Regions from separate parts of the Nonomuraea sp. NPDC003707 genome, predicted to be linked through region 2. Evidence: riboswitches for the same ligand, from Rfam matches in the RefSeq annotation. Region 2 holds a riboswitch; the other holds the start of a gene.
What was found. Region 2 has a riboswitch for cobalamin ahead of cobN (cobaltochelatase subunit CobN). Riboswitches for the same ligand answer to the same signal wherever they lie in the genome.

Region 1 (14,922 bases), on a different contig from region 2:
TCTGATCGTCCGTCCCGGCTTCCTCCCCGAAGAAGGTGTCGTACTGGTCGTCGTACGGGGGCGGTGGGTCGTTGCCGGTCTGCTCGTTGACCACGGGCGGGGCGGCGGCTGAGTCCTTGGCGGTTGCGGGGTCCTTGGCGGTGGCGGCGACGGGGTGGGGGAGGTTGGGCACGGGTACGAGGCGTACCAGGTGGCCGTCGTCGGTACGCCGCCGCGCGCCCTCCCGCATCACCGAGAACACCTCGTCGGCGAACTCACGTGCCGCGGCCGCGTCCTCCGCGCCCGAGTAGCGGGCGACGGCCGCGTACCAGTCGGCCGGGTTGCCGCTCGGGCGGTCCTGGTACGAGGCCAGGAGGGCGGCGCCGCCCCTGATGTTGGCGGCCGGGTCGGTGCGCAGCCGGGCGGGGTCCGCGCCGATGAGGCGCCCGGCCTCGGGCAGCGTGGCGGGCGGCAGCGCCGCGCTCGGCGCCGACATGGCAGGGGCTTCGGCGAACGTACGGGGCAGCGGGCGGGCGTCGTCCCCCCGGGCGTCACCCAGCGCGTCACCGATCGGCCACGCGTGCCCACCCCCGGTCGATGGGGCGGCGGCGCTCAAAGGGCTGAGCGTGTCGGCGGGGAACGCGTCCACCAGGTGCATCGGCCCGTAGCCGCCCGCCGTGCTCGGCGACCCGCCGTTCGCGTCCCAGCGGGACTCCAGGTACGAGACGCCGAGCAGCACGCTCTCCGGCACCCCGAACTCCCGGGCGGCCGCGGCGAACTCGGCCTGCCGCCCGGAAGGGTTCGCGGGAGGGAGGGCGCCGGTCCGGCGTCCGGGCGCGCCCCAAGAGAAGAGGCCGGGCGGGTGACCTGGGGCAGAGCCGGGTGCGGGCATGTCCGCGGGCGCGGTGAACGTGCCGGCGGTCAGGGCGGCGGCGAGCCAGAGGCGCATGACATCTCCCCCAGGAAGGTCACGATACGACTACTCACCGTAACCTTTCCCAGAAAGGGATGGGTCAGACGGGTCGGATGATACGCATGAGATCCGCCAGATCGGCTGCGAACTCGGCATCCCAGTCATCGGGCGTCAGATGCCCGGCCAAACGGCGGTGGGCGGGCGCGTCGGCGCCGCGGCTGAGCCTGATCTCCCGGGAGGCGTCGGAGAAACGCCCGCTCACCTCGGAGAGCGCGAACCCCATCACGAACGTGCTCACCAGCCGCTCGATCCGGGGGACGTCCGCCTCCGGCACGCCGGCGTCGAGCAGCGCCTGGTAGAGCTGGTCGACCACCTGGACCCCGTCGGGCGTCGCCGAGGTGCGCAGCAGCAGGAGCGGGAAGACCGACGGGTGCTCGCGGGCCAGTCGCCGGGTGGCCCAGGCGATCGCGCCCAGGCGCTCCTGCCAGGTCTGGCCGGGATCGCCGGGCGCGAGCCGGTCGAGCAGGCGGCCGACGAGGCCGTCGAGCAGCTCATCCTTGTTCCGGAAATATCCGTACAAGGCCATGGGTGTTACCCCGACCCGCTCGGCGACGGCCCGCATGGACAGGGCTTCGAGGCCGCGCTCGTCGGCGATGGCGAGGGCCGCGTCGAGGATTTCCGGCTGCCGGGAGGTCTTGAGCTTCCGCACCGCGTCAGTCTACAGTGTAGAGCAGTCTACATCGTAGACTGGGAAGGGGCATGGGCTGATGGCGCGCACGAGCGGGCAGGTGGAGGCGGCCGGGCTGGTCAAGCGGTACGGCGACGTCGCCGCGCTGGACGGCTTCGACCTGCGGGTGGAGCCGGGCGAGATCGTCGGGCTGGTCGGCCACAACGGCGCGGGCAAGACGACGTTCTTCGAGATCGCCGCGGGGTTGGCACGCTCGGACGCCGGGCGTGTCGTGGTGCGGGGCGAGGTGGGGATGGCGCCCCAGCAGCTCGCCCTCTACCCCAGCGTCACCGTACGGGAGACGTTGCGGCTGTTCGGCGGGCTGGCCGGGCTGCGGCGGCGCGCCCTGGCCGGGGCCGTCGAAGCCGTGGCGGAGGAGCTGGCGCTGACCGGGGTGCTCGACCGGCGGGTGAGCGTGCTCTCCGGCGGCCAGCAGCGCCGCGCGCAGGCGGCCACCGCCCTCCTGCCGGACCCGGACGTGCTCCTGCTCGACGAGCCCACGGCGGGCGCCGACCCCGAGACCCGCAGCGCCCTCCTGGCGGCGGTGCGCCGCAGGGCGGACGGCGGCGCGGCGGTCGTCTACTGCACGCACTACCTCCCCGAGCTCACCGAGCTGAAGGCCACGATCGCCGTCGCGCGGAGCGGGCGGGTGATCGCCAGGGGCACGGGCGCCGAGCTGCTCAAGGGGCTGCCTGGCGAGGTCCGCGTCACCCTGGACGACGACGAGATCACGGTCGCGACCACCGACCCCACCGCCACCCTGGCCACCCTGCTGCGCGACCTCGACCGCCCGGTGCGCGGCATCGACATCCGCCAGCCGTCGCTCGACGACCTCTACAAGGATCTCCGAAAGGAGCCCGCGGATGCCGCGTGAGACGTTGCACCGCATCGCCGTCCTGACCGCGCACAACGTGCTCCTGCGCCGGCGCGACCCGGCTCACCTGGTCAGCTACCTGGTCATGCCCATGGTCCTCATGCTCGTCTTCAAGTCGATGCTGCGCGAGCCCGCCCAGGTCGTGACGGGACTGCTGGTCATGTTCTCGGTGCTGTCGATGGCCGACGTGGCCACGGCCAGCCTCGCCGAACGCACCTGGCACACCTGGGACCGCCTCAAGGCCACCAGGGCCCGCGTCCCGGAGATCATGATCGGCAAGGCCCTGCCGGTGTTCGCCGTGCTGGTCCTCCAGCAGGTCGTGCTGCTCGCGTACGGGATGATCGCGGTAGGGCTGCGGCCGGCCGGGACGGCGTGGCCGCCGGCCCTGGGCCTGGCCGTGGCGGCGTGGTGCTTCGCGCTGCTCGGCGTCGGCACGGCCCTGGCCGGGGTGGTGCGCAGCCAGGGGGAGCTGAGCACGCTCTGCAACATCGCGGCGCTGTCGGTCAGCGCGCTGGGCGGTGCGCTGGTGCCGTACGCGATGATGCCCGCCTGGGCGCAGGCCATCGCGCCGATCTCGCCCGGATACTGGGCGACCACCATGCTCCAGGCCGCTGTCAGGGGTGACGTCGCGGGCACGGTCCGTCCCGCGGCCGTCCTCGTCGGGCTCGGTCTCGTCGCCGGAGCCTTCGCCTGGTGGCGCTTCGGCAAGGGCTGGGGCCGCGGCAGCCTGCTCTAGACAGGCGTTCGAGTTAATTCCTGCCCGATTTCGGGCAGGATGTTGAAGTGTCTCGTTCCAGATGCGTAGTGTCCTCGTCTGTGTCCCCGGCACGACATCCCTACGAAGACCTCATCGTCCACCTCACCGAGACGAGCCCGCTGGGCCCGGGTGAGGCGGCGAAGGTGATCGCCGACGTGCTGTCGTACTTCTCCGAGTCCGTCGAGGAGTACGTCCGCCGCCGGCACGCCGAGCTGAAAACGGTCGGCCACACCAACGACGAGATCTTCCCCAGGATCGCCGCCGAATTACGCGGTCGGCGGGTCGCGGCACCGGAGCTGTCCCTGCGGCAGCTGCGCAGGATCGTCTACGGATGAAGAGGAGACCTCGATGTGCGGAATCGTGGCCTATGTCGGCCCACGGGACGCGGCGCCCATCCTGCTGGAGGGCCTGCAGCGTCTGGAGTACCGGGGGTACGACTCGGCCGGGGTCGTGGTGTCCAACCGGGGGCTCAAGCTACGCAAGGTCAAGGGCCGCGTGGCGGACCTGGCCAAGGTCGTGCCGGCCAGGTTCAAGGGCACCCTGGGCATCGGGCACACCCGCTGGGCCACGCACGGCGTGCCGAGTGACGAGAACGCCCATCCCCACCTTTCCTCCGACGAGCGCATCGCGGTCGTGCACAACGGCATCATCGAGAACGCCGGCGAGCTGCGCGCGAAGCTGGAGGCCGACGGCGTGGTGTTCGCCTCCGAGACGGACACCGAGGTGCTCGCGCACCTGATCGCGCGCGCCGCCGACGAGAACGACTCCCTGGAGGAGGCGGTCAGGAAGACGCTCAAGAGCATCGTCGGCACGTACGGCATCGCGGTCATCGACCGCGAACGCCCCGGCGAGGTGGTCGTGGCGCGCAACGGCAGCCCGATCGTGCTGGGCATCGGCGAGAAGGAGATGTTCGCCGCGTCCGACGTGGCCGCGCTCGTCCGCTACACGCGCCAGGTCGTGCACCTGGAGGACGGCGAGCTGGCCGTGCTCAAGGCCGACGGCTTCCACACCTTCGCCAGCGACGCCCGCGAGACCGCCAAGGAGCCGCTGACCGTCGACTGGGACGCCGGCCACTATGACACCGGCGGCTATGAGCACTACCTGCTCAAGGAGATCTCCGAGCAGCCCGAGACGATCACCCGTACGATGAGCGGCCGGCTCGACGAGCGCTTCCACGTGGCCCACCTGGGCGGGCTCAACATGGACGCCCGCGAGACGCGGGGCTTCCGCCGGGTGAAGATCATCGGCTGCGGGTCCGCGTACTACTCGGGGCAGATCGGGGCACAGCTCATCGAGGAGCTGGCCCGCATCCCGTCCGACGCCGAGCCCGCCAGCGAGTTCCGCTACCGCAATCCGGTCGTCGACCCCGACACGCTCTACGTCGCCATCAGCCAGTCGGGCGAGACGTACGACACGCTCGCCGCCGTGCAGGAGCTCAAGCGCAAGGGCGGTCGCGTCATCGGCATCGTCAACGCGGTCGGCAGCGCCATCGCCCGCGAGGTGGACGGCGGCATCTACCTGCACGCGGGTCCCGAGGTCTCGGTGGCCTCGACCAAGGCGTTCACCTCGACGTCGCTGGCGTTCGCGCTGCTCGCGCTGCACCTGGGCCGGGTGCGCGACCTGTCGCCCGCCGACGGGCGGCGCATCGTCGACGGCCTGCGCAGGCTGCCGGGGCAGATCGAGGAGATCCTCACCCAGAGCGACAAGATCGCTGAGCTGGCGCAGAAGTACGCCAAGCACCCGAGCATGATGTTCGTGGGCCGCGTGCGCGGCTACCCGGTGGCCAGGGAGGGTGCGCAGAAGCTCAAGGAGATCTCGTACGTGCACGCCGAGGCGTATCCGGCCAGCGAGCTCAAGCACGGGCCGCTCGCGCTGATCGGCCCCGACATGCCGACGGTCGCCATCGTCCCCGACGACGAGCTGCTCGACAAGAACCTCACCACGCTGGGCGAGATCCGCGCGCGCGGCGGGCAGGTGCTCATGGTCGGTCACCGCGAGCCCGACGTCAAGCTGGCCGACGACGTGATCGTGATCCCCAAGAACGAGATCGAGCTGGACCCGATCCTGCTCACGATCCCGCTTCAGCTGCTCGCGTACTATGCCGCGGTGGCGCTCGGCCGGGATGTGGACAAGCCTCGCAATCTCGCCAAGAGCGTCACGGTTGAATAAACAGGCTAATTTGGCCTCAAACCTCGTTATCTTGCTGCGGACGACATAAATTCGATACGTGCGGCAGTTCGACGCTGAGAGGCCCAATCTCGCACGCATGTACGATTACATGCTCGGCGGGAAGGACAACTTCGCGGTCGACCGCCAGGCCATCGAGCAGCTCGCCGAGCTGATCCCGGAGGCGGTCCCGCTGGCCCGCGCAAACCGGGCCTTCCTCCAGCGTGCCGTGCGCTACGTGGCCGCCGCCGGGGTACGGCAGTTCCTCGACCTCGGCAGCGGGCTGCCGACCCAGGGCAGCGCGCACGAGGTGGCGCCCGAGGCCCGGGTCGTCTACGTCGATCGCGATCCGGTCGTCGCAGCACACGCCACGGCCCTGCTCGGACACTCGGGCAGGGCCGCGCTCGTCGAGGCGGACCTCCTGGATCCCGACGCGGTGCTGGCGGGGGCGGGCGGGTTCCTGGACCTGCGCCGGCCGGTCGGGGTGCTGCTCGTGTCGATCCTGCACTTCCTGCCGGATTCGGCGCGGCCGCGGCAGGCTCTGGCGACCCTGCGCGAGCGGCTGGCGCCGGGCAGCTACCTGGTGATCACCCACGCCACCTCGATGGGCCGCCTGGAGGACGGGCAGCGCTACCGGGGCGCCTCCTCGGACGATCCGAGCGGCGGCACCGACCGCACGCCCGCCGAGATCCGCGCCTTCTTCGGCGACTTCCCGCTGGAGCCGCCGGGCCTGGTACAGGCCGTCGACTGGCGTCCCGACCGGCCCAAGCTGGTGGGGGACTGGTCGCTGCCGTCGTCCCTGATGGCAGGGGTCGGCAAAAAGTCACTATGAGAGATATGTGTATCTCTGTGTATTGTGTCGATAACTTAGAGTGAGCGATGACTCGCGATGCTCGGGGGAGAGGCACATGCGCCGTCGGCGGTTCTTCGCATGGGGGCTGGGCCTGGCCGCGTGCGCGGCCGGCTGCGGGACGGAGCGCTTCACCGGGAGCGCGGCGGGCCTGCGCGCCCGATACTCGATCGGCCCTCAGGGGCGCCGCTGGGAGCGTGTCGGGCAGGCGTTCGCCGACGCGGCCCGGGCGGCCGGATACGAGACCGGCGCGGGCATCAGGATCATGGTGAGCGGGCTGCCCGCGCTGGCCGCCGCCGAGCTGAACAACGCCCAGACCCTCCTCGACACGGCGACCCCCCTGTCCAGGCTCACCGGTGAGGTCGAGGTCGTGGTCGTGCCCGTCCACTCGCCGTTCGGGGACTTCGAGGCGTTCGGCGCCCACCTGCTCGCCAGTCCGGGCCAGACGCAGCTGGCGGGCGGGCCCCAGGGGGAGCCCGACCACCTGCTGTTCGGCCTGATCGCCAGGGGGCTCGGCGCCGACACCCGCCAGCTCGACTACACCGGCTACCCCAGCAGTCAGGAGGCCGTCACCGCGCTGCTGTCCGGCAAGGCCGCGGCGGCCGCGGGCCCGCTGGCCGACTGGCGCGCGAGCATCAAGGCCGGCCAGGTCAAGGCGCTCGCGGTGTCCTCGGCCAGGCAGGTGCCCGGCCTCGACGCGCCGACGCTGCTGGAGTCCGGCGTACGGGTCGACTTCGTGGACTGGGCGGCGGCCTTCGGGCCCGAGCGCATGACGGACGAGAGCCGCGAATCGGCCATCCGCATGTGCGAGGACGTGACCGGCACGGCCGACTGGGAGGCGGCCTGCCGGTCCGCGGGCTGGATCTCGATCCCGCTCAGCGGCGCCGACTTCAAGCAGTGGCTGGGCTCCGAGGTCGAGCGCACCCGCGCCGTCCTGCGGGATCTCGGTCTGCTCGGCACCACCAAGGCCACAACATGCTGGGGTAGTTGCGGGAACGGCCACTAGATGTAGGATCCTGCTCGTCGCTGGTTCGCCTCTCCGGAGGCGGAGCAAAAGGGAACCCGGTGTGATTCCGGGGCTGCCCCGCAGCGGTGAGCGGGAACGACCGCCGTCAGGTGCACTGGAGCGATCTGGGAAGCGACGGCCAGTAGGAGCGATGCGCGCGCCCGCGAGCCCGAAGACCTGCCAGCGGCGTGCCCGGGCCGCCCGCCCGGCACGAAGTGACCATGGCCTCGCGGGAGGGCCGGGGAGCGAAACGGCCGGGGGATGATCCGTGCCGCCGTGCTCTCGCGCGCCCTCACGGGGGACGAGCTCGCGAGGAGAGAGCACGTGACGCAGATCATCGAGGTCGATCGCCGTCTGGCCATCGAGGAGGCCGCCGCCCGGGTCATCACCGACCCAGCCAACTCCCGGGTCGCCGCCCGGCTCCTGGCCGAGGAGATCGCCGACGAGGCCGCCGCGCACGGGGTGCGGACGTTCTCCGAGTCCATCGCCGCCACCCACGCGGCCGGGCTGATCCAGGACGGGCTGGCGGAGTTCGTCGCCGCGCACGCCGCCGAGCTGGACGCGCTGGTCTCCGTGGAGGCGGACGACCGGTTCGAGTATTTCGGGTTGCGCACCGTCTATGACCGCTACCTGCTGCGCCACCCCGAGACGCGGGCGGTGCTGGAGCGCCCGCAGCACTTCTTCCTCCGCGTGGCCTGCGGGCTGTCGGAGTCGGTGGCGGAGGCCGCCGAGCTCTACGCGCTCATGTCCACGCTGTCGTACCTGCCCAGCTCGCCCACGCTGTTCAACTCGGGCGCGCGCCGCCCGCAGCTGTCGTCGTGCTTCCTGCTCGACTCGCCGCGCGACGAGCTGGAGGCGATCTACGACCGGTACGGGCAGGTGGCGCGGCTGTCGAAGTACGCCGGAGGCATCGGCATCGCCTGGACCCGGGTGCGCTCGCGCGGCTCCCTGATCCGGGGCACCAACGGCCACTCCAACGGCATCGTCCCGTGGCTGCGCACGCTCGACTCGTCCGTCGCGGCCGTCAACCAGGGCGGGCGGCGCAAGGGCGCGGCCTGCGTCTACCTGGAGACCTGGCACGCCGACATCGAGGAGTTCCTGGAGCTGCGCGACAACACCGGCGAGGACGCCCGCCGCACCCACAACCTGAACCTGGCGAACTGGGTGCCCGACGAGTTCATGCGCCGGGTGGAGGCGGACGAGGTCTGGTCGCTGTTCGACCCGAAGGAGGTGCCCGACCTCACCGATCTGTACGGTGACGCGTTCACGCGGGCGTATCGCGCGTACGAGGCCGCCGGGCGACATGTCCGGCAGATCCCGGCCAGGACCCTGTACGGCCGGATGATGCGCACGCTCGCCCAGACCGGGAACGGCTGGATGACCTTCAAGGACGCCGCCAACCGCACCTCCAACCAGACCGGCCGCCCCGGGAACGTCATCCACCTGTCGAACCTGTGCACCGAGATCCTGGAGGTCACCAGCGACGCCGAGACCGCGGTCTGCAACCTCGGCTCGATCAACCTGGCCGCCCACCTCCTGACCGGTGACCTGGCCGGTGACCTGGACTGGGACCTGGACTGGGACCGGCTGCGCGGCACCGTGCGAACGGCCGTGCGCTTCCTGGACCGGACCATCGACCTGGGCTTCTACCCGACGCCCGAGGCCGAGGCGGCGAACAGACGCTGGCGGCCCATCGGGCTCGGCGTCATGGGCCTGGCCGACGTGTTCTTCACGCTGCGGCTGCCGTTCGACTCGCCCGAGGCGCTGGAGCTGTCCACCAGGATCGCCGAGGAGATCGCGCTGGCCGCGTACGACACCTCGGCCGACCTGGCGGCCGAGCGCGGCCGGCACCCGTCGTACGCCGAGACGCGGGCGGCCGGGGGAGTGCTGCACCCGGACCACTACGTCACGAGCACGCCGCGCTGGGACGCCGTGCGGGAGAAGGTCGCCCGCACCGGCCTGCGCAACTCGCTCATGATCGCCATCGCGCCCACCGCCACGATCGCCTCCATCGCCGGCTGCTACGAGTGCATCGAGCCGCAGGTGTCCAACGTGTTCAAGCGCGAAACGCTGTCGGGCGAGTTCCTGCAGGTCAACCGGTATCTGGTGGCCGATCTGCAGGCGCGCGGGCTGTGGACGCAGCAGCTGCGGGACGACATCAAGCGGGCCGACGGCTCGGTCCAGACGGTCCCCGGCATCCCCGACGACCTCAAGGTGCTCTACCGCACCGCCTGGGAGCTGCCGCAGAAGGCGCTGATCGACCTGGCCGCCGCGCGCCAGCCGTACATCGACCAGTCCCAGTCCCTGAACCTCTTCATGGCCAGCCCGACCATCGGCAAGCTCTCGTCGATGTACGCCTACGCCTGGAAGCGGGGCCTGAAGACCACGTACTACCTGCGCTCCCGGCCCGCCACCCGCATCGCCCAGACCACCGTCCAGGCGGCACCGGCGGCCTCTGCAGAAGCGATCGCCTGCTCCCTTGAGAACCCCGAGACCTGCGAAGCCTGCCAGTAAGGAGACTGTTGTGCTGCTCGACCCAGGTATGGACCTCACGCTGCGGCCCATGCGCTACCCGGACTTCTACGAGCGCTACCGCGCGGCCATTCGCAACACGTGGACCGTCGAGGAGGTGGACCTCCACACCGACCTCGCCGACCTGGCCAGGATGACGCCGCAGGAGCGGCACCTGATCAACCGGCTGGTCGCGTTCTTCGCCACCGGCGACTCCATCGTGGCCAACAACCTCGTGCTCAACCTCTACCAGCACGTCAACGCCCCTGAGGCACGCCTTTATCTCAGCAGGCAGCTGTTCGAGGAGGCCGTGCACGTCCAGTTCTATCTGACGCTGCTGGACACGTACCTGCCGGATCCCGCCGAAAGGGTGAAGGCCTTCGCCGCGATCGACCACATCCCCTCGATCCGCGACAAGGCGGAATTCTGCTTCAAGTGGATCGACTCGATCAACGAGCTGCAGCGCCTGGAGACGCGGGACGACCGCCGGCGCTTCCTGCTCAACCTCATCTGCTTCGCCGCCTGCATCGAGGGCCTGTTCTTCTACGGGGCCTTCGCGTACGTCTACTGGTTCCGCTCCCGGGGCCTGCTCGGCGGCCTGGCCACCGGGACGAACTGGGTCTTCCGCGACGAGTCCATGCACATGGAGTTCGCCTTCAGCGTGGTGGAGACTGTGCGGGCCGAGGAGCCAGACCTTTTCGACGATGAGCTGGGCAAACAGGTTACTCTCATGGTGGAGGAGGCCGTGGCCGCCGAGCTGGCCTTCGCCGAGGACCTCTGCGGGGACGGCATGCCCGGCATGGGGGTCGCACAGATGCGCCAATACCTGGAATACGTCGCCGACCAGCGGCTGGCCAGGCTGGGCCTGCCCACGAGGTACGGCTCGGCCAACCCCTTCGCGTTCATGGAGCTGCAGGACGTGCAGGAGCTGGCCAACTTCTTCGAACGGCGTGTCTCTGCGTATCAAGTGGCAGTTGAGGGCAATGTGACCTTTGACGAGTCTTTCTAGACATAGGGGGCATAGGCGTGCAGTCTCCAGCAGGCTGGCCGATTCTCGTGATCTCGGTGATCGGCTCGATCCTCCTGGTTGAGCTGGTCCGGAGGGTGCTGAACAGGGTCGGACGCAAATGGGCGTTCCCCCGGCACCTGGTGGAGCACTGCACGTGGTCCGCCTTCACCGTGGCGGTCGTGGCGGCCTTCAACCTGGCATTCGCGCCGGACATGTTCGGCACGAGCGCGGACGCGAAGGCCGTCGCGGCGACCGTCAACCGGGTGCTCGGCCTGGCCACCATCGCCGCCGTCACCTGGCTGATCGTGCAGGCCACGTACGCGCTGACGGACGTGGTGCTCGACCGGCTGGTGCTGGTCGAAGGGGAGCGCAACCGCCGGGCGCGGCGGATCATGACGCAGATCGGGCTGGTCCGCCGCATCGCCGCCGCGGTCATCATCGTGATCGCGATCGGCGCGATGCTCTTCTCGTTCCCGCAGGTCCGCGCGCTCGGCGCGGGCATCCTGGCCTCGGCGGGCATCGCCGGCGCCATCGTCGGCATCGCCGCCCAGCCCACCATCGGCAACGCCCTCGCCGGCCTCCAACTGGCCTTCAGCGACGCGCTCCGGCTCGACGACGTGGTCGTCGTGGAGAACGAATGGGGCCGGATCGAGGAGCTGACGCTCACCTACGTCGTCGTGCGCCTGTGGGACGAGCGCCGCCTGGTCCTGCCGGTGTCGTACTTCACCCAGAACCCGTTCGAGAACTGGACCCGGCACGGCAGCCGCGTCCTCGCCGTCGTGTTCCTGCGCGTGGACTGGTCGGTGCCGGTGCCCAAACTCCGGGAGGCGCTGTACGAGTTCCTGCAGGGCAACCCGCTGTGGGACCAGAAGGACTGGACGCTCCAGGTCACCGACGTGCTGCCGAACGGCCTGGTGGAACTGCGCGCCCTGATGAGCGCCGCGGACTCGCCGTCCTCGTGGGACCTCAAGTGCGACGTACGTGAGTTCCTGGTCAATCACGTCAGGGACAACTACCCCGAGTCCCTGCCCCACTTCCGCGTGGAAACCCCGGAATCGCGCGCGCAGAAATAAATGTGTGGCACCGCCGCCGATCACTCCTTTACCGTGGACATTGTCCAGCCGCACGAAAGAAAGGCAGCGAAATGAGCTACCCCCGACTGTGGCAAGGGCTTTCCGGATAACCGAGCCGATTATCGGAAAGCCGTCTCGGAGTGCACCGGGGCGGCTTATTTGTTGACGACCGAGTGTGGGGCAGTTTGGTCAGCCCGCCTGCCTTGGGAGCAGGAGCACCGCAGGTTCGAATCCTGCCACTCGGACAGCGGCCCTGAAAGAAGAGGGCCGCGGGCCACGGCCTGACCGGCGGGAATGGCGCCCCCCGGCCGGACCCGGCCCCCGCCCCGGGCCGGCCCACGCCAGCCAAGCCCGGGGCCCAACCGGCAAGGCCGGCGTAGGCCGGTTCAAGCGCTTGTGGCGGAACTTCGGTAGACGCGCTGGACCCAGGATCCAGTGCTCCGCAAGGAGCGTGGGGGTTCGACTCCCCCCGAGCGCACGCACGACCCAGGAGGCGGGGGTTCAGGGTCCGTCAGCGAGCCCGGTGGCGATCGGGACCTGCGGATTATGGGTCAGCCTTTCGTCAAGGGAAGGAGAATCGTCGCCGGCAACCGGGGCGTGCATCGATGGTCAGGCCGGGGTTCCGCTGCCCTTGCAGCCTTTGTCGATCCGGCCCGTCTCGAAGTACTTCACCACGTCGGCGGCGCACTCGGGCACTCGAGCGGCCGAGACGTGTACGTCGTCGGCGACGGTGTAGACGGTGCCGCCGATGGCGCGCCGACTCTGCAGCGTCCAGTCGTAGACGGACATGAACTCATGCAGGTGCCCGGCCAGCACCAGTGACCCGCCGTCCCGCTTCAGCGTGGGCTGCTGCACGGGCAGCGGCCATCCCTGGCACATGGCGCCTCCCAGTCCCCAGGACCGGCCGGTCGCCGGATGGCGCTTGACGAGCTGCTGGTAGGCGCGCCAGGCGGTGGTGAAGTCGGGCCGGCTACGGTCCTCGTTGCACTTGACCGCCCAGTTCATGGTCAGGTTCAGCGTTTCCGGTGCGCCGGGCAGGGGCGTCCCCATCATCTGGCCGCCGCCGAGCATCTCCTTGACGGCGGGCGGGGCGGTGGTGCCGGTCGCCGTCCGCAGTTCAGCCAGTGCCTTGCCCGCGCGTGCCCACTCGGTCGAGACGCGTTTGGCCAGGTCGGCGACAGCCGAGCCGTCAATGGGCCGCGGCAGGTCGGCGTAGGTTTTGGGGCCGTTGTCGTAGTCGCGGACCAGCTTCGCCACCCGCTCGCGCACCTGCCGGGGGGTTGCGCCGAGACCGTAGGTCTCATGGCGGTGGGCCAGCCAGGTGGCCAGGCGCCCGAAGTTCCGCTCGGCCGCCTGCGCGCTGCCCTCGGTGTGCTTCATGAGATCGGTCCACGGCGGCGCGGTACTGTCCAGGAAGGCCCGCCCGGTGCGCTCGGGGAACAGGCTGCGGTACACCATGCCCAAAGAGGTGCCCCAGGACAGGCCGAGCAGGTTGAGTTCGCGCTCACCCAGGGCGACCCGCACCAGGTCCAGGTCCTTGGCCACGTTGTCGGTGGTGAGCCGGCCGAGGAAGGCGGGGTCGGAGCGTCCGCACTTGTGGTTGGCGGCGACCTGGGCGTCGTAGCCCTTCCTGGCCGCCTCCTTGGTCACCGCGCCCGGCTGCTGCGGGCCTCCGGGCCAGGTGGGGCAGGCGACCTTGGTGCTGTAGCCCACCCCTCGCGGGTCGAAGCCGATGATGTCGTATCGCCCGTTGACCGCTGCCGTCTCCTTGTTGAGCGCGGCCCGCAAGATCGGGTCCAGATAGCCGCTCTGGCCAGGTCCTCCCGGCAGGACGGCGAGGGCGCCGAGCCGGTGCGCCTCGTCGGTGGCGGCCAGCCGCGTCACCGCGATGTCGATCGTCCGCCCGGCGGGGTCGCGGTGATCGAGCGGGACGCTGACCGTCCCGCACCGCAGGCGCTTCAACTGGGTGCGGAAGGCCGGAAGCCGCTCCTGCGCCACGCGCAGGCTCCGGACCACCTCATCGGAGTAGGACGGGCAGGATTTCCACTGAACGGACGACACATCGGAGTTCGTCATGGCGCTCGCGGCGGCAGGTTCGGCGGCGGTAGCGGGTGCGGAGAGGCTCAATGCCAGCACCGCGCCTGCCAGCCCGGCGATGCCGCTCGTTCTCTCACGGCTCATTGTCATGGTCTTCTCTTTCGGGGTTCTCAAGGGCGATCACATCCACCGGCCGGCACCGATCGGCGGACCGTACGCGTCCCCATGCGAGCGTTGCGATACTGCCCGGACGCGTGTGCTCTGGGCACATGCGAGGTCGCGCCGTATGACGTGGTGCCCCGTCGGCCCGCCGTGGAGGGCTTCGGTTACTGGCCGGGGCAGAGCACGGCTTCCGCGGCCTCTTTGATGGCGTCACCGACGGCCATGGCCTTCTCGTTATCGATCTTCAGGGTGGCGGCCACCGCGAACTGGATCCGGCCGTCGGTCGAGGAGAAGGTGACGGAGTTGATTCCGGGCATGCCGCCCGATGCCGAAGCGACTGTTCCGCCGCACAGTTCGGGGAACGGCCGTGGCAGCTGTCGTTGCAGGTCCGACGGCACCAATTTGCCCTGGTTGAGCGCGCGGTAGAAGGCGCTGACGTCGTGCGCGGTGGAGATCGCTCCTTCGGCGCCGATGGTGGCGTTGAGCCGGTCGACGTCGCGTGGTACGCCCTTGGCGTCGGGGTAGTAGCCGTGTCCGTGCGGGCCCTTGATCTGGTCGGAGATCTTGGTGGCCAGATAGGTGTGCCTCATACCGAGCGGGGCGAACAGGCGCCGCTTGAACTCGGCGGCCCGGTCATGGCCGGTCACCTTCTCGATGATCATGCCGAGGAGGACGTAGTTGGTAGTGGAGTAGCGATACTGTCCCGGCTCGCCCTGGCGGGGGACGGTACGTGCGGCCTTGACCAGGTCGATCGGCTTGTAGGCGGTGGTGAAGTCGAAGACGTCGAACTTCCCGCTTTCCATGAAGTCGGGGATGCCGGAGGTGTGGCGGATCAGCTGCTGCACGGTGATCTCGCCG
Region 2 (14,922 bases):
CGAGCTTGGCGAACATGCGCCGCAGATACGTGCGGACCGTCTCCACGCTCAGGAACAGCTCGTCGGCGATCTGCTGGTTGGAGCGCCCGCGTGCGACGAGCCGCACGACCTGCACCTCGCGCTCGGACAGCACCTGCCCGGCGAACGCGTGCCGCCGCGCGGGCCGCTCGGGCGCGAAGCGGCGGATCAGCCGCGCGGTGACCTCCGGCGCCAGCATGGCGTGGCCGGCGTGGACCGTGCGGACGGCCTGGAGCACCTCCTGCGGGGACGCGTTCTTCAGCAGGAACCCCGACGCGCCGAGGGTCAGCGCCTCATAGACGTACTCGTCCAGGTCGAAGGTCGTCAGCATGATCACCCGGGTGGTGGCGTCCGGGAGGATGCGGCGCGCCGCCTCCAGGCCGCTCATGCCCGGCATCTGAATGTCGAGCAGCGCCACCGCGGGCTTGAGCGCGCCGACGAGCCGCGCGGCCGTCTCCCCGTCGCCCGCCTCTCCGGCGACCCGGAATCCCTCGGTCCGGTCGAACAACTTCCGGTACGCGGCCCGGAAGCGGTCGTCGTCATCGGCCAGGAAGACGCTGACGGCCCCGCTCAAGGCGCGCTCCGGACCGGCAGCCTGGCGCGCACCTCGAACCCGCCCTCCGGATGGTTTCCCCAGGTCACCGTGCCGCCCACCAGCCGGGCCCGCTCACGCATCCCCCGCAGCCCCGACCCGTCCCCGCCGCGCGCCGGCCCGTTTTCGGCGCGCGCCGGCCGGGCCCCGGGGCCGTGGTCGCGCACCCGCACGACGATCTCCCCGCCGTCCTGCCGAAGGTCCACCGAGCAGGCCGCGCCCGCCGCGTACCGCACCACGTTGCTCAGCGACTCCTGGACGATCCGGTACGCCACCGTCCCGGCCACGTCGTCGACCGGGCCGTTCACCTCGATGCGCGCCTCGACGCCCACGCCCGCCGCGCGGGTCGCCGCCACGAGTCCGTCCAGCCGCGCGATCCCCGCGACACCTTCCGGCGCGCCGGGCTCGGACCGTAGCCCGCGTACGAGTGCCTGCATCTCCTCCAGCGCCCTCCTCGCGTGCGACTCGACGCCGGCCAGCGTGTCGCGTAACTCCTGCTCGCTCGCGTCGGCCAGGCTCCGCGTCACCCCCGCCTCCGCGCTGATCACGCCGAGCGCGTGGCCGACGACGTCGTGCACGTCACGCGCCACCGCCAGTTGCACCCGGGCCCGCTCCGCCTCCTGAGCGGCCCCGATCTGCCTGCCGACTGCCGTGCCGAGCAGCCAGGACACGCTCAACGCGGCCACGGCCAGCGTCAGCCGCTGCCCGGCGCCGCTCGCGTCCTCGCCCGGGACCGCCGCCACCGCCGCCAGCGCCGTGAGGAGGCCGGCGAGGACGAGGACGATCGTACGGGTGCGGCCGGCGCGCGCGACCGCGAGCGGATACAGGCACCACGCCGCGGCCAGCATCGGGTCCTGGCACACCCCCAGGACGCTCCCGGCTACGGTCGCGCCCGCGGCGAGCAGCGGCGACACGGTCGGCAGGCGCCGCCGCAGGACCATCACCGCGCCTGTGACGCAGGCCAGCACCAGCCCGGCCACCAGTCGTGACCGGTCCGCGGAGGCGAACGTCGGCGGCAACCAGAACATCCCGACCACGATCGCCGCGGCCGGCCCATCCAGGAACCGCCTCATCCCCCGTACCTTACGCGGCGCTCGCGTCATTGACTCGAACGGGAGTAAGAGATACATTCCGGTAGATTTCACGGTTGTCCAAGGGAAATCCGGTGAGATGCCGGTGCGGACGCGCCACTGTATCCGGGACGTAGATCCCGGGAGCCAGGTCGCTTGGACTTCCGTGACCTCGTTGGTTGGGACGCGTCATCCCTGAGGAGGCATGTATGAGTGGTCTGTCCACTCCTTCGGCAATCCCCTTCCCCCGTCTGCGGCTGTGGCTGCTCGCCGTTCCGGTGCTGCTGCTGGTCGCCTATCTGGTGCTGATGGACAACGGGGCCATCTCGCAAACCGGTGCCTACCTGCACGAACTCATGCACGACGGACGCCACCTGCTCGGCGTTCCCTGCCACTAGGCACGCGCATGGTACGCACCCTGCTGGTCAGGGGCCTGCTTCTGGGCCTGCTGGCCGGATTGATCGCGGGCGCCTTCGCCTTCGCCTTCGGGGAACCGGGGGTGGACAGCGCCATCGCGCTGGAGGAGGCCCATGCCGCCCAGGAAGCGCCCGGCCATGACCACGGCGAGGAGGCACTCGTCGGCAGGCCGGGACAGAAGGCCGGGCTCTTCCTGGCCACGGGCCTGTACGGGCTGGCCGTGGGAGGGATCTTCGCCCTCGTGTACGCGGGCCTGCGCGGACGGGTCGGCCCCCGGTCGGACGGCGGGCTGGCCCTCGCCGCCGCCGGGACGGCGTTCGTGGCGGTGATCCTTGTGCCGTTCGTGAAATATCCGGCCAACCCACCGGCCGTGGGCGACCCGGAGACGATCAACAGCCGCACCCTGCTCTACGTGGTCACGATCCTCGTCGGGCTGGCCGCGACGGCGATCGCGGTGGCCACCGCGCGTCGGGTCACCGCCGGGCCGTGGGCGCGGTGGGGCGCGGCGGTGGCGGCGTTCCTGGTTCCGGTGATCGCGGCGTGGACCCTGCTGCCGACCGTGGACGAGGTGCCCGACGGTTTCCCCGCCACGCTGTTGTGGCAGTTCAGGCTCGCGTCGCTGGGGACGCAGCTCGTCTTCTGGGCGGCCTTCGGCGTGCTGTTCGGGTGGGCCTGCGACCGGGCGTCCCGCCGCCCGGTGACCGCCGCGTCGCCGGGCTGAGCGGGGTGCTGTTCGTACGGCACGCGAGCACGCCGGGGATGCGGGCCGCCTGCTTCCCCGCGTCCGACGCGCACGCCGACACGGCGAGCCTGGCCAGGGCCACCGCCTTGACCCAGACGGTGGCCGGGGCGGCGGCCGGGTCGGCGGTCGTGGCTGCGCTCGGGGTGGTGGCGTGGGCGGCTCCCAGTGTTGCCGCCGGCCAGACCGTCGCCGCGCTCGGGCTGGAGGCGCGGATGGTCCCGGCGCTGGCGGAGGTGGATTGCGGCCGGTGGCAGGGCCTGCCGTACGAGCGGGTCGCGCGGGAGGAGCCGGACGCGCTGGCGAGCTGGCTGACCGACCCGCACGCGGCCCCGCACGGCGGTGAGAGCCTGGCCGCGCACGCCGGGCGGGTCGCCGCCTGGCTCGAGTCCGTACGCGCGGAGCCCGGCGTTGTCGCCGTCTGCGACGCGGGCGCCATCCGGGCGGCGCTCGGCCACGCGCTCGGGCTGGACCCGCTGAGCGCCGCCCGTTTCGATCTCGCGCCGCTGTCCGTCACCGAGCTGACCGTCACGCGCGCCGGCTGGCGGGTCGCCCATGTCAACCGGAAGGTTCTGATTTGATCGTCACATATCCGTTCAGCGCGGTCGTCGGGCTCGACGACCTGAAGCTGGCGCTGGTGCTCAACGCGGTCTCGCCGAGGGCGGGCGGCGTGCTCGTACGCGGGGAGAAGGGCACCGCCAAGTCGACCATCGTGCGCGCGCTGGCCGCCCAGCTGCCCGCCGTGAACGTGGTGCCCGGATGCCGGTTCGCCTGCGACCCGGCCGCGCCCGACGCCGGATGCCCGGACGGGCCGCACGAACCCGGGGGCCAGGGGCTGGAGCGCCCGGCCGCGCTGGTGGAGCTGCCGGTCGGCGCCTCGGAGGACCGGGTGGTCGGCTCCCTGGACGTGGAGCGGGCGCTGACGGAGGGGGTGAAGGCGTTCGAGCCCGGGCTGCTGGCCGCCGCCCACCGCGGCGTCCTCTACGTGGACGAGGTGAACCTGCTCCACGACCACCTTGTCGACCTGCTGCTCGACGCGGCGGCCCTGGGCACGTGCTACGTGGAGCGCGAGTCGGTGTCGGTACGGCATGCCGCCAGGTTCCTGCTGGTCGGGACCATGAACCCGGAGGAGGGAGAGCTCCGGCCGCAGTTGCTGGACAGGTTCGGGCTGACCGTCGAGGTCAAGGCGTCCAGGAATCCGGAGGAGCGCGCCGAGGTGGTGCGCAGGCGGCTCGCCTTCGACGCGGACCCCGGCGCGTTCGCGGCCCGGTGGGCGGTCGAGGAAACGGCGCTGGCGAGCCGGATCGCGCGGGCCCGCGCCCGGGTGCCGGGTGTGCGGCTGCCCGACGCGCGGCTGCGGCAGATCGCGACCGTGTGCGCGGCGTTCGAGGTGGACGGCCTGCGGGCCGACCTGGTGACGGCGAGCACCGCCATCGCCCACGCCGCCTGGCAGGGCAGGGACGTGGTGACCACCGAGGACGTGCGCGCGGCGGCCCGGCTGTCGCTGCCGCACCGGCGGCGGCGCGATCCGTTCGACGCGCCCGGGCTGGACGAGGCCCTGCTGGACGAGCTGCTGGCGAGGACGTCGGGGGATGAGGAGGATCCGGACGATCCCGAAGGCGGTCCTGACGGTGGGGGACCCGAGGGCGGCGGTCCCCAAGGCGGGCCCGGGCTGGATGGCGGGCACCGGCAGGACCGGGCGCTTGACGGGAGGTACCCGACGGCGGCCGACGATGCCGCCCAGGCCTCCGGGAGCAGGGAAATGCCGCCGGGCGTCGAGGGCACAGCGCCCGATGGCGCGGTGCCGGAGCACAGCGGAGGGCCGGGGAAGGAAGCGGCCGGGCGGGTGGCCAAGGTAGCGGCGCCGTACCGGGTGCCGTTGCTGGAGGTGCCCGGGGTCGGCGAGGGCGCGGCGGGGCGGCGGTCGCGCTCGCGCACCCCGCACGGCCGGGCCACCGGCTCGCGCCGCCCCGCCGGACGCGTGCGCGACCTGCACGTGACGGCGACGGTCCTGGCCGCCGCCCCCCACCAGCTGCGGCGCGGGCGCCGCGGCCCCGGGCTGGTGCTGCGCGAGGACGACCTGCGCGAGGTGGTGCGCGAGGGCAGGGAGGGCAACCTCGTGCTGTTCGTGGTGGACGCGAGCGGCTCGATGGCGGCGCGCAGGCGGATGACCGCGGTCAAGACGGCCGTCCTCAGCCTGCTGCTCGACGCCTACCAGCGGCGCGACAAGGTCGGCCTGGTCACCTTCCGCGGCCGGGGCGCGGCGGTCGCGCTGCCGCCGACCTCGTCGGTGGAGGCGGGCGCGGCGCGGTTGCGTTCGCTGCCGACCGGCGGGCGCACCCCGCTGGCGGCCGGGCTGGCGCGGGCCGCCGAGGTGCTGCGCGTGGAACGGCTGCGCGACCCGGCGCGGCGGCCCCTGCTGGTGCTGGTGACGGACGGGCGCGCCACGGCGGGCGGCGACGTGGACCGGGCGGCGGCGCTGCTGGAGGGCACGGCGGCGGTGGTCGTGGACTGCGAGAGCGGCCCCGTACGGCTGGGCCTGGCGGTCCGGCTGGCGGCCCGGTTGCGGGCCCGTCTCGTCTCCCTCGACTCCCTGGCCGATCTCGGCTCGGTCGTGCGCGATCACAGGAAGGCGGTCTGAGCATGCCGCAGGGAAAGCCCGCCGTCGTGCCCGACGACGGCCTCACCACCCGGCAGCGCCGCAACCGGCCGCTGCTGATCGTGCACACCGGTCCCGGCAAGGGCAAGTCGACGGCGGCGTTCGGGATGGCGTTGCGGGCCTGGAACCAGGGCTGGCCGGTCGGGGTGTTCCAGTTCGTGAAGTCGGCCAAGTGGCGCATCGGCGAGGAGCGGGCGCTGAAGGTGCTCGGGGAGACGGGCGAGGGCGGCTCGGTGACCTGGCACAAGATGGGCGAGGGCTGGTCGTGGATCCAGCGGCCGGGCGCCGAGGAGGATCACGCGGCCGACGCCCGTGAAGGGTGGGAGCAGATCAAGCGGGACCTGGCGGCCGAGACGTACCGGTTCTACGTGCTGGACGAGTTCACGTACCCGCTGAAGTGGGGCTGGCTGGAGCTGGAAGACGTGGTGGCCGCGCTCGCCGGACGGCCCGGCAACCAGCACGTGGTGATCACCGGCAGGGACGCGCCCGAGCGGCTGATCGAGGTGGCGGACCTGGTGACGGAGATGGGCAAGGTTCGCCACCCCATGGATGCCGGGCAAAAGGGGCAGAAGGGCATCGAGTGGTAGTTCCCCGGCTCGTCATCGCCGCGCCGTCGTCGGGCAGCGGCAAGACGACGGTGGCCACGGGGCTGATGGCGGCGCTGCGGGCGCGCGGGCTGCGCGTCTCGCCGCACAAGGTGGGCCCCGACTACATCGATCCGGGCTATCACGCCCTGGCCACCGGGCGTCCCGGCCGCAACCTGGATCCGTGGCTGGTGGGTGAGGAGCGCGTACGGCCGCTGTTCCGGCACGGGGCGGCGGGATGCGACGTGGCGGTGGTCGAGGGCGTGATGGGGCTGTTCGACGGCAAGGGGGACACCGACTTCGCCTCGACCGCCCACGTGGCCAGGCTGCTGGACGCTCCCGTCGTGCTGGTGGTGGACGCGGCGCGGCAGAGCAGGTCGGTGGCGGCGGTGGTGCACGGGTTCGCCACGTTCGACCCCCGGGTGCGGGTGGGCGGGGTGGTGCTGAACCGGGTGGGCTCCGACCGGCACGAGGAGCTGTGCCGCTCCGCGCTGGCCGCGGCGGGGATGCCGGTGCTGGGCGCGATCCGCCGCGACGACGCCGTCTCCACGCCGTCGCGGCATCTGGGGCTGGTTCCCGCCGCCGAACGGGAGGCCGAGGCGCTGGCCGCGGTGGACCGGCTGGCCGCGCTGGTGACCCGCTCGTGCGACCTCGACGCGCTGCTCCGGCTGGCGGCATCGGCCCCGCCGCTGGACGCCGTCCCCTGGGAGCCCGCGCGGGGGGAGCGGACGGACCGGCCGGTGGTGGCGGTGGCGGGCGGGGCGGCGTTCACGTTCGGCTACGCCGAGCACGTCGAGCTGCTGCGGGCGGCCGGGGCGGACGTCGCGGTGTTCGACCCGCTGCGGGACGAGCGGCTGCCGGACGGGACCGCGGCGCTCGTCATCGGCGGCGGCTTCCCCGAGGTGTACGCCGCCGAGCTGGCCGCCAACGAGCCGCTGCGCGCGCAGGTGGCGGCCTTCCGCGGCCCGATCGCCGCCGAGTGCGCCGGGCTGCTCTACCTGTGCGAGGAGCTGGACGGGCAGCGGATGTGCGGGCGGGTGCCGGGCCGGGCACGGATGACGCCGAGGCTGACGCTCGGCTACCGGGACGCGGTCGCGCTCAGGCGTTCGCCGCTGACGGAGCCGGGCGAGCGGTTCCGGGGGCACGAGTTCCACCGCACCGCCGTCGAGTACGCAGGCGAGCCGCTGTTCCGCTTTGAGAGCGGCGCCGACGGATTCGGCGACGCCCAGGTGACCGCGTCCTACCTGCACCTGCACTGGGCCGGGCAGCCGATGACGGCTCAGCGGCTGGTGTCGTCCTCCAGGTCGCCCTCGGTCTTGAGGTAGACCTCCTGCAGGCCGCGCAGGACCTCCGGGTCGGGGTGCTGCCACATGCCCCGCTCGGCGGCCTCCAGCAGGCGTTCGGCGATGCCGTGCAGGGCCCAGGGGTTGGACTGCGCCATGAACGCCTGGTTCTCCGGGTCGAGCACGTACGTCTCGGTGAGCTTGTCGTACATCCAGTCGGCGACCACCCCGGTCGTGGCGTCGTAGCCGAACAGGTAGTCGACCGTGGCGGCCAGCTCGAAGGCCCCCTTGTAGCCGTGGCGGCGCATCGCGGCCAGCCAGCGCGGGTTGACGACCCTGGCCCGGAAGATACGCGAGGTCTCCTCCGACAGGGTGCGGGTGCGGACGGCGTCGGGGCGGGTGCTGTCGCCGACGTACGCGGCCGGGGCCCTGCCGGTCAGCGCGCGGACGGTGGCGACCATCCCGCCGTGGTACTGGAAGTAGTCGTCGGAGTCGGCGATGTCGTGCTCGCGGGTGTCGACGTTCTTGGCGGCCACCGCGATCCTGCGGTAGGCGTCCTCCATCTGCGGGCGGGCCGCCACGCCGTCGAGGTCGCGGCCGTAGGCGAAGCCGCCCCACACCGCGTACACCTCGGCCAGGTCGGCGTCGTCGCGCCAGTTGCGGCTGTCGATCAGGGGCAGCAGCCCGGCCCCGTACGCGCCCGGCGCCGACCCGAAGACACGCATGGTCGCCTGGCGCTCGTCGCCCCCGGTCGCGGCGACGTGGGCGCGCACGTAGTTGTCCTCGTACGGCTCGTCCAGCCCGGCGGCCAGCCGTACGGCGTCGTCGAGCATGGCCACCACGTGCGGGAACGCGTCACGGAAGAAACCGCTGATCCGCACCGTCACGTCGATCCTGGGACGGCCCAGCTCGGCGAGCGGGATCGGCTCCAGGGACGTGACCCGGCGCGAGGCCTCGTCCCATTCGGGGCGGATGCCGAGCAGGGCCAGCACCTCGGCCACGTCGTCACCCGCCGTGCGCATGGCGCTGGTGCCCCAGACCGACAGCCCCACCGAACGCGGCCACTCGCCGGTGTCCGACCGGTAGCGCTCCAGCAGCGACTCGGCCATGGCCTGGCCGGTCTCCCAGGCGAGCCGGCTCGGGACCGCGCGGGGATCGACGGAGTAGAAGTTGCGGCCGGTCGGCAGCACGTTGACCAGGCCGCGCAGCGGGGAGCCGCTCGGCCCGGCGGGAACGTAGCCGCCGTCCAGAGCGTGCAGGACGTGGTCGAGCTCGTCGGTGGTGCGGGCCAGGCGCGGCACCACCTCGGTGGCGGCGAACTCGAGGACCCGCGTCACCAGGTCGCGCCGCTCGCCGGGCAGCTCGCGCGTGACCTCCGCCGCAGCCTCCGTCGCCCAGCCGCGTTCCTCCATGGCCTCCACCAGCGCCCGGGCGGCCGCCTCGGCCCGGTCCACGCTGCCGAGCCCCGCCGTGCCGTCCTCGGCCAGGCCGAGCGCCTCGCGCAGGCCGGGCAGCGTCTCGCGGCCCGACCACATCTGCCGGGCGCGCAGCATCGCCAGGACCAGGTCCACGCGCACCTGCCCGGCCGGAGCCTGCCCGAGCACGTGCAGGCCGTCGCGGATCTGCGCGTCCTTGACCTCGCACAGCCAGCCGTCCACGTGCAGGATGAAGTCGTCGAACTCGCTGTCGTGCGGCCGGTTCGCCAGCCCCAGGTCGTGGTCGAGCCGGGCGGCCTGGATGAGCGTCCAGATCTGCGCCCGGATGGCGGGCAGCTTGGCCGGGTCCATGGCCGCGATCGTGGCGTGTTCGTCCAGGAGCTGCTCCAGCCGGGCGATGTCGCCGTACGTCTCCGCCCGCGCCATCGGCGGCACCAGGTGGTCCACCAGCACGGCGTGCGCCCGCCGCTTGGCCTGCGTGCCCTCGCCGGGGTCGTTCACCAGGAACGGGTAGACCAGCGGCAGGTCGCCGATGGCCGCGTCGGTGCCGCACGCGGCGGACATGCCGGCCGACTTGCCGGGCAGCCACTCCAGGTTGCCGTGCTTGCCCACGTGCACCATCGCGTGCGCGCCGGAGCCCGCGAACTCGGCCGACAGCCAGCGGTAGGCGGCCAGGTAGTGGTGGCTGGGCGGCAGGTCGGGGTCGTGGTAGATGGCGATCGGGTTCTCGCCGAAGCCGCGCGGCGGCTGCACCATCACCACCAGGTTCCCGGCCCGCAGCGCCGCGAGGACGATGTCACCCTCGTGCACGAACAGCTCGCCCGGCGGCGGCCCCCAGTGCCGCTCCATCTCCGTCCGCAGCTCCTCGGGCAGAGTGCGGTACCAGCGCTCGTAGGACGCGGCGGAGATGCGTACCGGATTGCCCGCCAGGTGCTCCTCGGTCAGCCAGTCCTGGTCCTGGCCACCGGCGGCGATCAGCGCGTGGATGAGCGCGTCGCCGTCCTGCTCGGCCACGCCCGGGAAGCCCTCGCCGAGGTCGTAGCCGGCCTCGGCGAGCCTGGCCAGCAGCCTGACCGTGCTGGCCGGGGTGTCCAGGCCGACCGCGTTGCCCACCCGGGAGTGCTTGGTCGGGTACGCCGACAACATCACGACCAGGCGGCGCTCGGCGGGCGGGGTGTGCCGGAGCAGCCCGTGCCGTACCGCGATGCCCGCCACCCGGGCGGCCCGCTCGGGGTCGGCGACGTAGACGGTCAGTCCCTCGGGGTCGATCTCCTTGAACGAGAACGGCACCGTGATGATCCGCCCGTCGAACTCCGGGATGGCCACCTGCGAGGCGGCGTCCAGCGGCGACAGCCCGTCGTCGTTCTCCTCCCACGCCTGCCTGCCGGTGGTCAGGCAGAGTCCCTGCAGGATCGGCACGTCGAGCGCGGCCAGCGCGCCCACGTCCCACGCCTCGTCGTCGCCGCCCGCGCCCGCCGTCGCGGGGCGCGAGCCGCCCGCCGCCAGCACGGTCACCACCAGCGCGTCGGCGGCGCGCAGCGTGTCGAGCAGCTCGGGTTCGGCGGTGCGCAGCGAGGAGCAGAACACCGGCAGCGCCTGCCCGCCCGCCTCCTCCACGGCCGCGCAGAGCGTCTCCACGAACGCGGTGTTGCCCGCCAGGTGATGCGCCCGGTAGTAGAGCACCCCGATCACGGGTCCCCGCCCGGGCCGCGCGTCGCGCTCCAGCAGTCCCCAGGAGGGCGTGGCCTCCGGCGGCGCGAACCCGTGCCCGGTCAGCAGCACCGTGTCCGACAGGAACGCGTGCAGCTCGGCCAGGTTCTGCGGCCCGCCGTGGGCCAGGTACGCGTGGGACTCGGCGCAGACGCCGCCGCTGACCGTGGACAGCTCCATCAGCTCGGCGTCCGGCGCCTGCTCGCCGCCCAGCACCACCACCGGCAGAGGGCCGGCCAGCAGTGCGTCCAGGCCCTCCTCCCAGGCGCGCCGCCCGCCGAGCAGGCGCACCACGACCACGTCGGCGCCTTCCAGCAAGGCGGGCAGGTCCTCGGCCGCCAGCCGGGCCGGGTTGCCCAACCGGTAGGCGGCACCGCTCGCGCGAGCGCTGAGCAGGTCGGTGTCGGAGGTCGAGAGCAGCAGGACGGTATGGCTGTCGCCAGGCACGGCACAATCCTCCCTCGGGGTCCTCGCCCCGGTCGCGGGTGTCGCGGCGGCCGGAGTCTCCTGGCTCCCGGATCAGCGCTCACCCCGGCCTTCCCACCCGTCGCCGGGCAGTGGCCTGCGGTGGGGTTCGCTCCCCGGTCACAGTGGCGGGACCGCGCCGGATTCGCACCGGCTTCCTCCCTAGCCATCGCCTACAGGGAGCCTACGACAAGAGCGGCCCCCGCCAGAAGTGGCGTTACCATCCTGATCGTGTCCATAGCCGACTTTTCCGGACGTATGCGCCCCGACGCCTGTCCGGGGGCGCTACAGGTGCACGAGGCGGCCGACGGCCCGCTGGCCCGCGTCCGCCTGCCCGGCGGCGCGATCTCACCCGCCCGGCTGCGCGAGCTGGCCGCCTGCGCGGCCGACCTCGGCTCGGACGTGATCGAGCTGACCTCCCGGGCGAACGTCCAGGTGCGCGGCCTGCGCTCACCCGCCGCCTTCGCCGAGCGGATCGCCGCCGCCGGACTGCTGCCGTCGCAGGCGCACGAGCGCGTACGCAACATCGTGGCCTCGCCGCTCGGCGGTCGCACGGGCCCCGGCCTGCTGGACCCGCAGCCCCTGGTGGCGGCGCTGGACCGGGCCCTGTGTTCGCGGCCCCGGCTGGCCGGGCTACCGGGGCGGTTCCTGTTCGCGGTGGACGAGGGCAGCGGCGACATGCTCGCGCTGGGGGCCGACGTCACGTTCTTCGACGGGCGGCTGCTGCTGGCGGGCGTGGACGCCGGGCTCGCCGTGGGGGCGGACGTGGCCGCCGAACTCATGATCGCCGCCGCCGAGGCGTTCCTCGACGAACGGCCGGAAGGGGATCGGGGCGCGTGGCGGATCGCGGAGCTGGACAACGGCCCCGCCCGCATCGCCACCCGCCTCCGCACCACCACCGCCGCCCGCGACCGCACCGCCCCCCACGATCGCACCACCACCGCTTCCCGCGACTGCACCGGCACTGCCGACCGCGCCGCCGATGCCCGCTCCGGGCACCAGCCGCACGCCAGGCCGGCCCCGGACGCCGAGATGTGGGCACCGCCCGCTCCGGTCGTCCGGGATACGGTCTCGGCGCCGCGTGCCGGGCGAATCGAGCAGCGGGACGGGCGGGTGGCGCTGGAGGTCGTGGTGCCGCTCGGACGGCTGTCCGCCGCCCAGGCAAGCGCCATCGCCGCGGCGGCCGAGGCGAACGGCCCGGCCGGCACCTCCGGCGCGCCTGGTCCGGGAGACGCCACCGGTGTGCCGGTCCGGCTGACGCCGTGGCGGACCGTCGTACTCCTCGACCTCCCGCCCGCCGCCGCCGGCCGGGCGGCGCGAATGCTGGAGGCGGCCGGGCTGGTGACGGACCCGGCGTCGCCGTGGGCCGGGGTGAGCGCCTGCACCGGCCGTCCGGGCTGCGCCAAGTCCCTGGCCGACGTCCAGGAGGACGCGCGGCGCTGGGTGGCGACCCTGGACGGCCCGCCGGCGACGCCCGTGCATTGGGCCGGTTGCGAGCGGCGCTGCGGGCTGCCGCGCGGCCGGGTCGTCCAGATGGTCGCCACCGGCGACGGATACCAGGAAAGGCATCAGTGAGCGACTACATCCGCGACGGGGCCGAGATCTACCGGCGCTCGTTCGCGACCATCCGTGCCGAGACCGACCTCACCGGGATGCCGCCCGAGGTCGCGCAGGTGGCGGTGCGGATGATCCACGCCTGCGGCATGACCGACCTCGTGACCGACCTGGACTGGTCGCCTGCCGTGGTCGTCCGGGCGCGCGCGGCGCTGCGAAGGGGCGCGCCCGTCCTGTGCGACGCGCAGATGGTCGCCTCCGGCGTGACCAGGCGCCGGCTGCCCGCGGACAACGCCGTGGTGTGCACGCTGGGCGACCCCGGCGTTCCGGAGCTGGCCGAACGGCTCGGCACCACGCGCAGCGCCGCCGCGCTGGAGCTGTGGCGCGACCGCCTCGACGGCGCGGTGGTGGCCATCGGCAACGCGCCGACCGCGCTGTTCCGGCTGCTCGAACTGGTCGCCGAGGGCGCGGGCAGGCCCGCCGCCGTGCTCGGCATCCCGGTGGGGTTCATCGGCGCGGCCGAGTCCAAGCGGGCGCTGGCGGACAGCGACCTGGAATATCTGGTGGTGCACGGCCGCCGCGGCGGCAGTGCGATGACGGCGGCGGCGGTCAACGCCATCGCGAACGAGACGGAGTGATGGCGATGACGGGACGGCTGTACGGGGTCGGGCTCGGTCCCGGGGATCCCGAGCTGGTCACGGTCAAGACGGCCCGGCTGATCGGCGAGGCCGACGTGATCGCCTACCACGCCGCCAGGCACGGCCGCAGCATCGCCCGCTCGATCGCGCTGCCGTACATGAAGGAAGGCCAGATCGAGGAGCTGCTGCTCTACCCGCTGACCACGGAGACCACCGACCACCCCGGCGGCTACCAGGGCGCGCTCGACGACTTCTACGCCGACTGCGCCGAGCGGCTGGCCGCCCACCTGGACGCGGGCCGGACCGTGGTCGTGCTGTCCGAGGGCGACCCGCTGTTCTACGGCTCGTACATGCACATGCACAAGCGGCTCGCCCACCGCTACCCGACCGAGGTGGTGCCCGGCGTCACCTCCGTCAGCGCCGCCTCAGCCGTGCTGGGCCGGCCGCTGGTGGAGCGGGACGAGGTGCTGACCGTGCTGCCCGGCACGCTGCCCGCCGAGGTGCTGGCGGACAGGCTCCGCGGCACCGACTCGGCGGCGGTGCTCAAGCTGGGCCGGACGTTCGAGAAGGTCCGCGACGCGCTGGCCGAGGCCGGGCGGCTGGACGACGCCTGGTACGTCGAGCGCGCCACCATGGGAGCCGAACGGGTCGCGCCGCTCAAGGACGTGGACGCCGACGGGGTGCCGTACTTCTCGCTGGCCCTGCTCGCCAGCCCCGCCGAGCGGACCTTCGTCCCCGAACCGCCCACGACCGAGACCCGGGGCGAGACCCGGGGTGAGGTGGTCGTGGTGGGCCTCGGGCCCGCCGGGCGGCCGTGGCTCACGCCCGAAGCCCAGGAGGCGCTGGCGGCGGCGACCGACCTCGTCGGGTACGGCCCGTACGTGGACCGCGTCGCCCCGAACCCGCGCCAGCGCCGCCACCGCACCGACAACCGGGTGGAGGCCGAGCGCGCCCGGCACGCGCTGGAGCTGGCCCGCGACGGCGCGCGGGTGGCTGTGGTGTCCTCCGGAGACCCGGGCGTGTTCGCGATGGCCAGCGCCGTGCTGGAGGCCGCGGCCGGCTTCCCGGACGTGCCGGTGCGGATCGTCCCCGGGCTGACCGCCGCCCAGGCCGTGGCCAGCCGGGTCGGCGCGCCGCTGGGCCACGACTACTGCGTGCTGTCGCTGTCGGACCTGCTCAAGCCGTGGGAGGTGGTGGCCGGCCGGCTGAGCGCCGCCGCGAAGGCGGACCTGGTGCTGGCGATCTACAACCCGGCCTCGCGCAGCCGTACGTGGCAGGTCGCCGCCGCCCGTGACCTGCTGCTGGAGCACCGCGACGCCGCCACCCCGGTGGTGATCGGGCGTGATGTCGGCGGCGAGCGGGAGAGCGTCACCGTCACCACGCTCGGCGAGCTCGACCCCGCGCAGGTGGACATGCGCTGCCTGCTGATCGTCGGCTCCTCGACGACCCGGGTCACCGAGCGCGGCGTCGTCTACACGCCGCGCCGCTATCCCTGAGCCCAGGCGGCCGCCTCCGCGGCGGTCTCCACCAGCCGGACGCCGGCGGGCAGTGGTGGCCGGTCCACCATGATCACCGGCAGTCCGAGCTCGCGGGCCGCGACCAGCTTGGCGGTGGTCATCGGCCCGCCGCTGTCCTTGGTGACCAGCACGTCCAGCCGGTGCTCGCGGATGAGAACGCGTTCGCCCTCGACCGTGTACGGCCCGCGGTCCAGCAGGACGTGCACGTGGTCCGGGACCGGCGGTTCGGGCGGATCGACG

Region 1: linked by a shared signal. The riboswitch ahead of ACWDRB_RS00215 (ribonucleoside-diphosphate reductase subunit alpha) and the one ahead of cobN (cobaltochelatase subunit CobN) in region 2 are both predicted to bind cobalamin.

What each region holds. Positions count from the first base shown of each region.
Region 1 is NZ_JBSFNK010000001.1:41,932-56,853, reverse strand. It holds gene ACWDRB_RS00255 (N-acetylmuramoyl-L-alanine amidase) at 1-928, opposite strand, end outside; gene ACWDRB_RS00250 (TetR/AcrR family transcriptional regulator) at 993-1,601, opposite strand; gene ACWDRB_RS00245 (ATP-binding cassette domain-containing protein) at 1,660-2,493, shown strand; gene ACWDRB_RS00240 (ABC transporter permease) at 2,483-3,229, shown strand; gene ACWDRB_RS00235 (hypothetical protein) at 3,310-3,585, shown strand; gene glmS (glutamine--fructose-6-phosphate transaminase (isomerizing)) at 3,599-5,419, shown strand; gene ACWDRB_RS00225 (SAM-dependent methyltransferase) at 5,478-6,248, shown strand; gene ACWDRB_RS00220 (tripartite tricarboxylate transporter substrate-binding protein) at 6,325-7,272, shown strand; cobalamin riboswitch at 7,277-7,471, shown strand; gene ACWDRB_RS00215 (ribonucleoside-diphosphate reductase subunit alpha) at 7,597-9,786, shown strand; gene ACWDRB_RS00210 (ribonucleotide-diphosphate reductase subunit beta) at 9,797-10,792, shown strand; gene ACWDRB_RS00205 (mechanosensitive ion channel family protein) at 10,810-11,865, shown strand; tRNA gene ACWDRB_RS00200 (tRNA-Pro) at 12,035-12,110, shown strand; tRNA gene ACWDRB_RS00195 (tRNA-Leu) at 12,256-12,343, shown strand; gene ACWDRB_RS00190 (alpha/beta fold hydrolase) at 12,475-14,046, opposite strand; gene ACWDRB_RS00185 (serine hydrolase domain-containing protein) at 14,229-14,922, opposite strand, start outside.
Region 2 is NZ_JBSFNK010000010.1:241,875-256,796, reverse strand. It holds gene ACWDRB_RS27105 (response regulator) at 1-592, opposite strand, end outside; gene ACWDRB_RS27100 (sensor histidine kinase) at 589-1,683, opposite strand; gene ACWDRB_RS27095 (CbtB domain-containing protein) at 1,890-2,078, shown strand; gene ACWDRB_RS27090 (CbtA family protein) at 2,087-2,818, shown strand; gene ACWDRB_RS27085 (histidine phosphatase family protein) at 2,764-3,417, shown strand; gene ACWDRB_RS27080 (magnesium chelatase subunit D family protein) at 3,414-5,477, shown strand; gene cobO (cob(I)yrinic acid a,c-diamide adenosyltransferase) at 5,480-6,082, shown strand; gene ACWDRB_RS27070 (cobyrinate a,c-diamide synthase) at 6,076-7,404, shown strand; gene cobN (cobaltochelatase subunit CobN) at 7,359-10,955, opposite strand; cobalamin riboswitch at 10,992-11,187, opposite strand; gene ACWDRB_RS27060 (precorrin-3B synthase) at 11,205-12,548, shown strand; gene ACWDRB_RS27055 (precorrin-8X methylmutase) at 12,545-13,165, shown strand; gene cobJ (precorrin-3B C(17)-methyltransferase) at 13,171-14,661, shown strand; gene ACWDRB_RS27045 (cobalt-precorrin-6A reductase) at 14,652-14,922, opposite strand, start outside.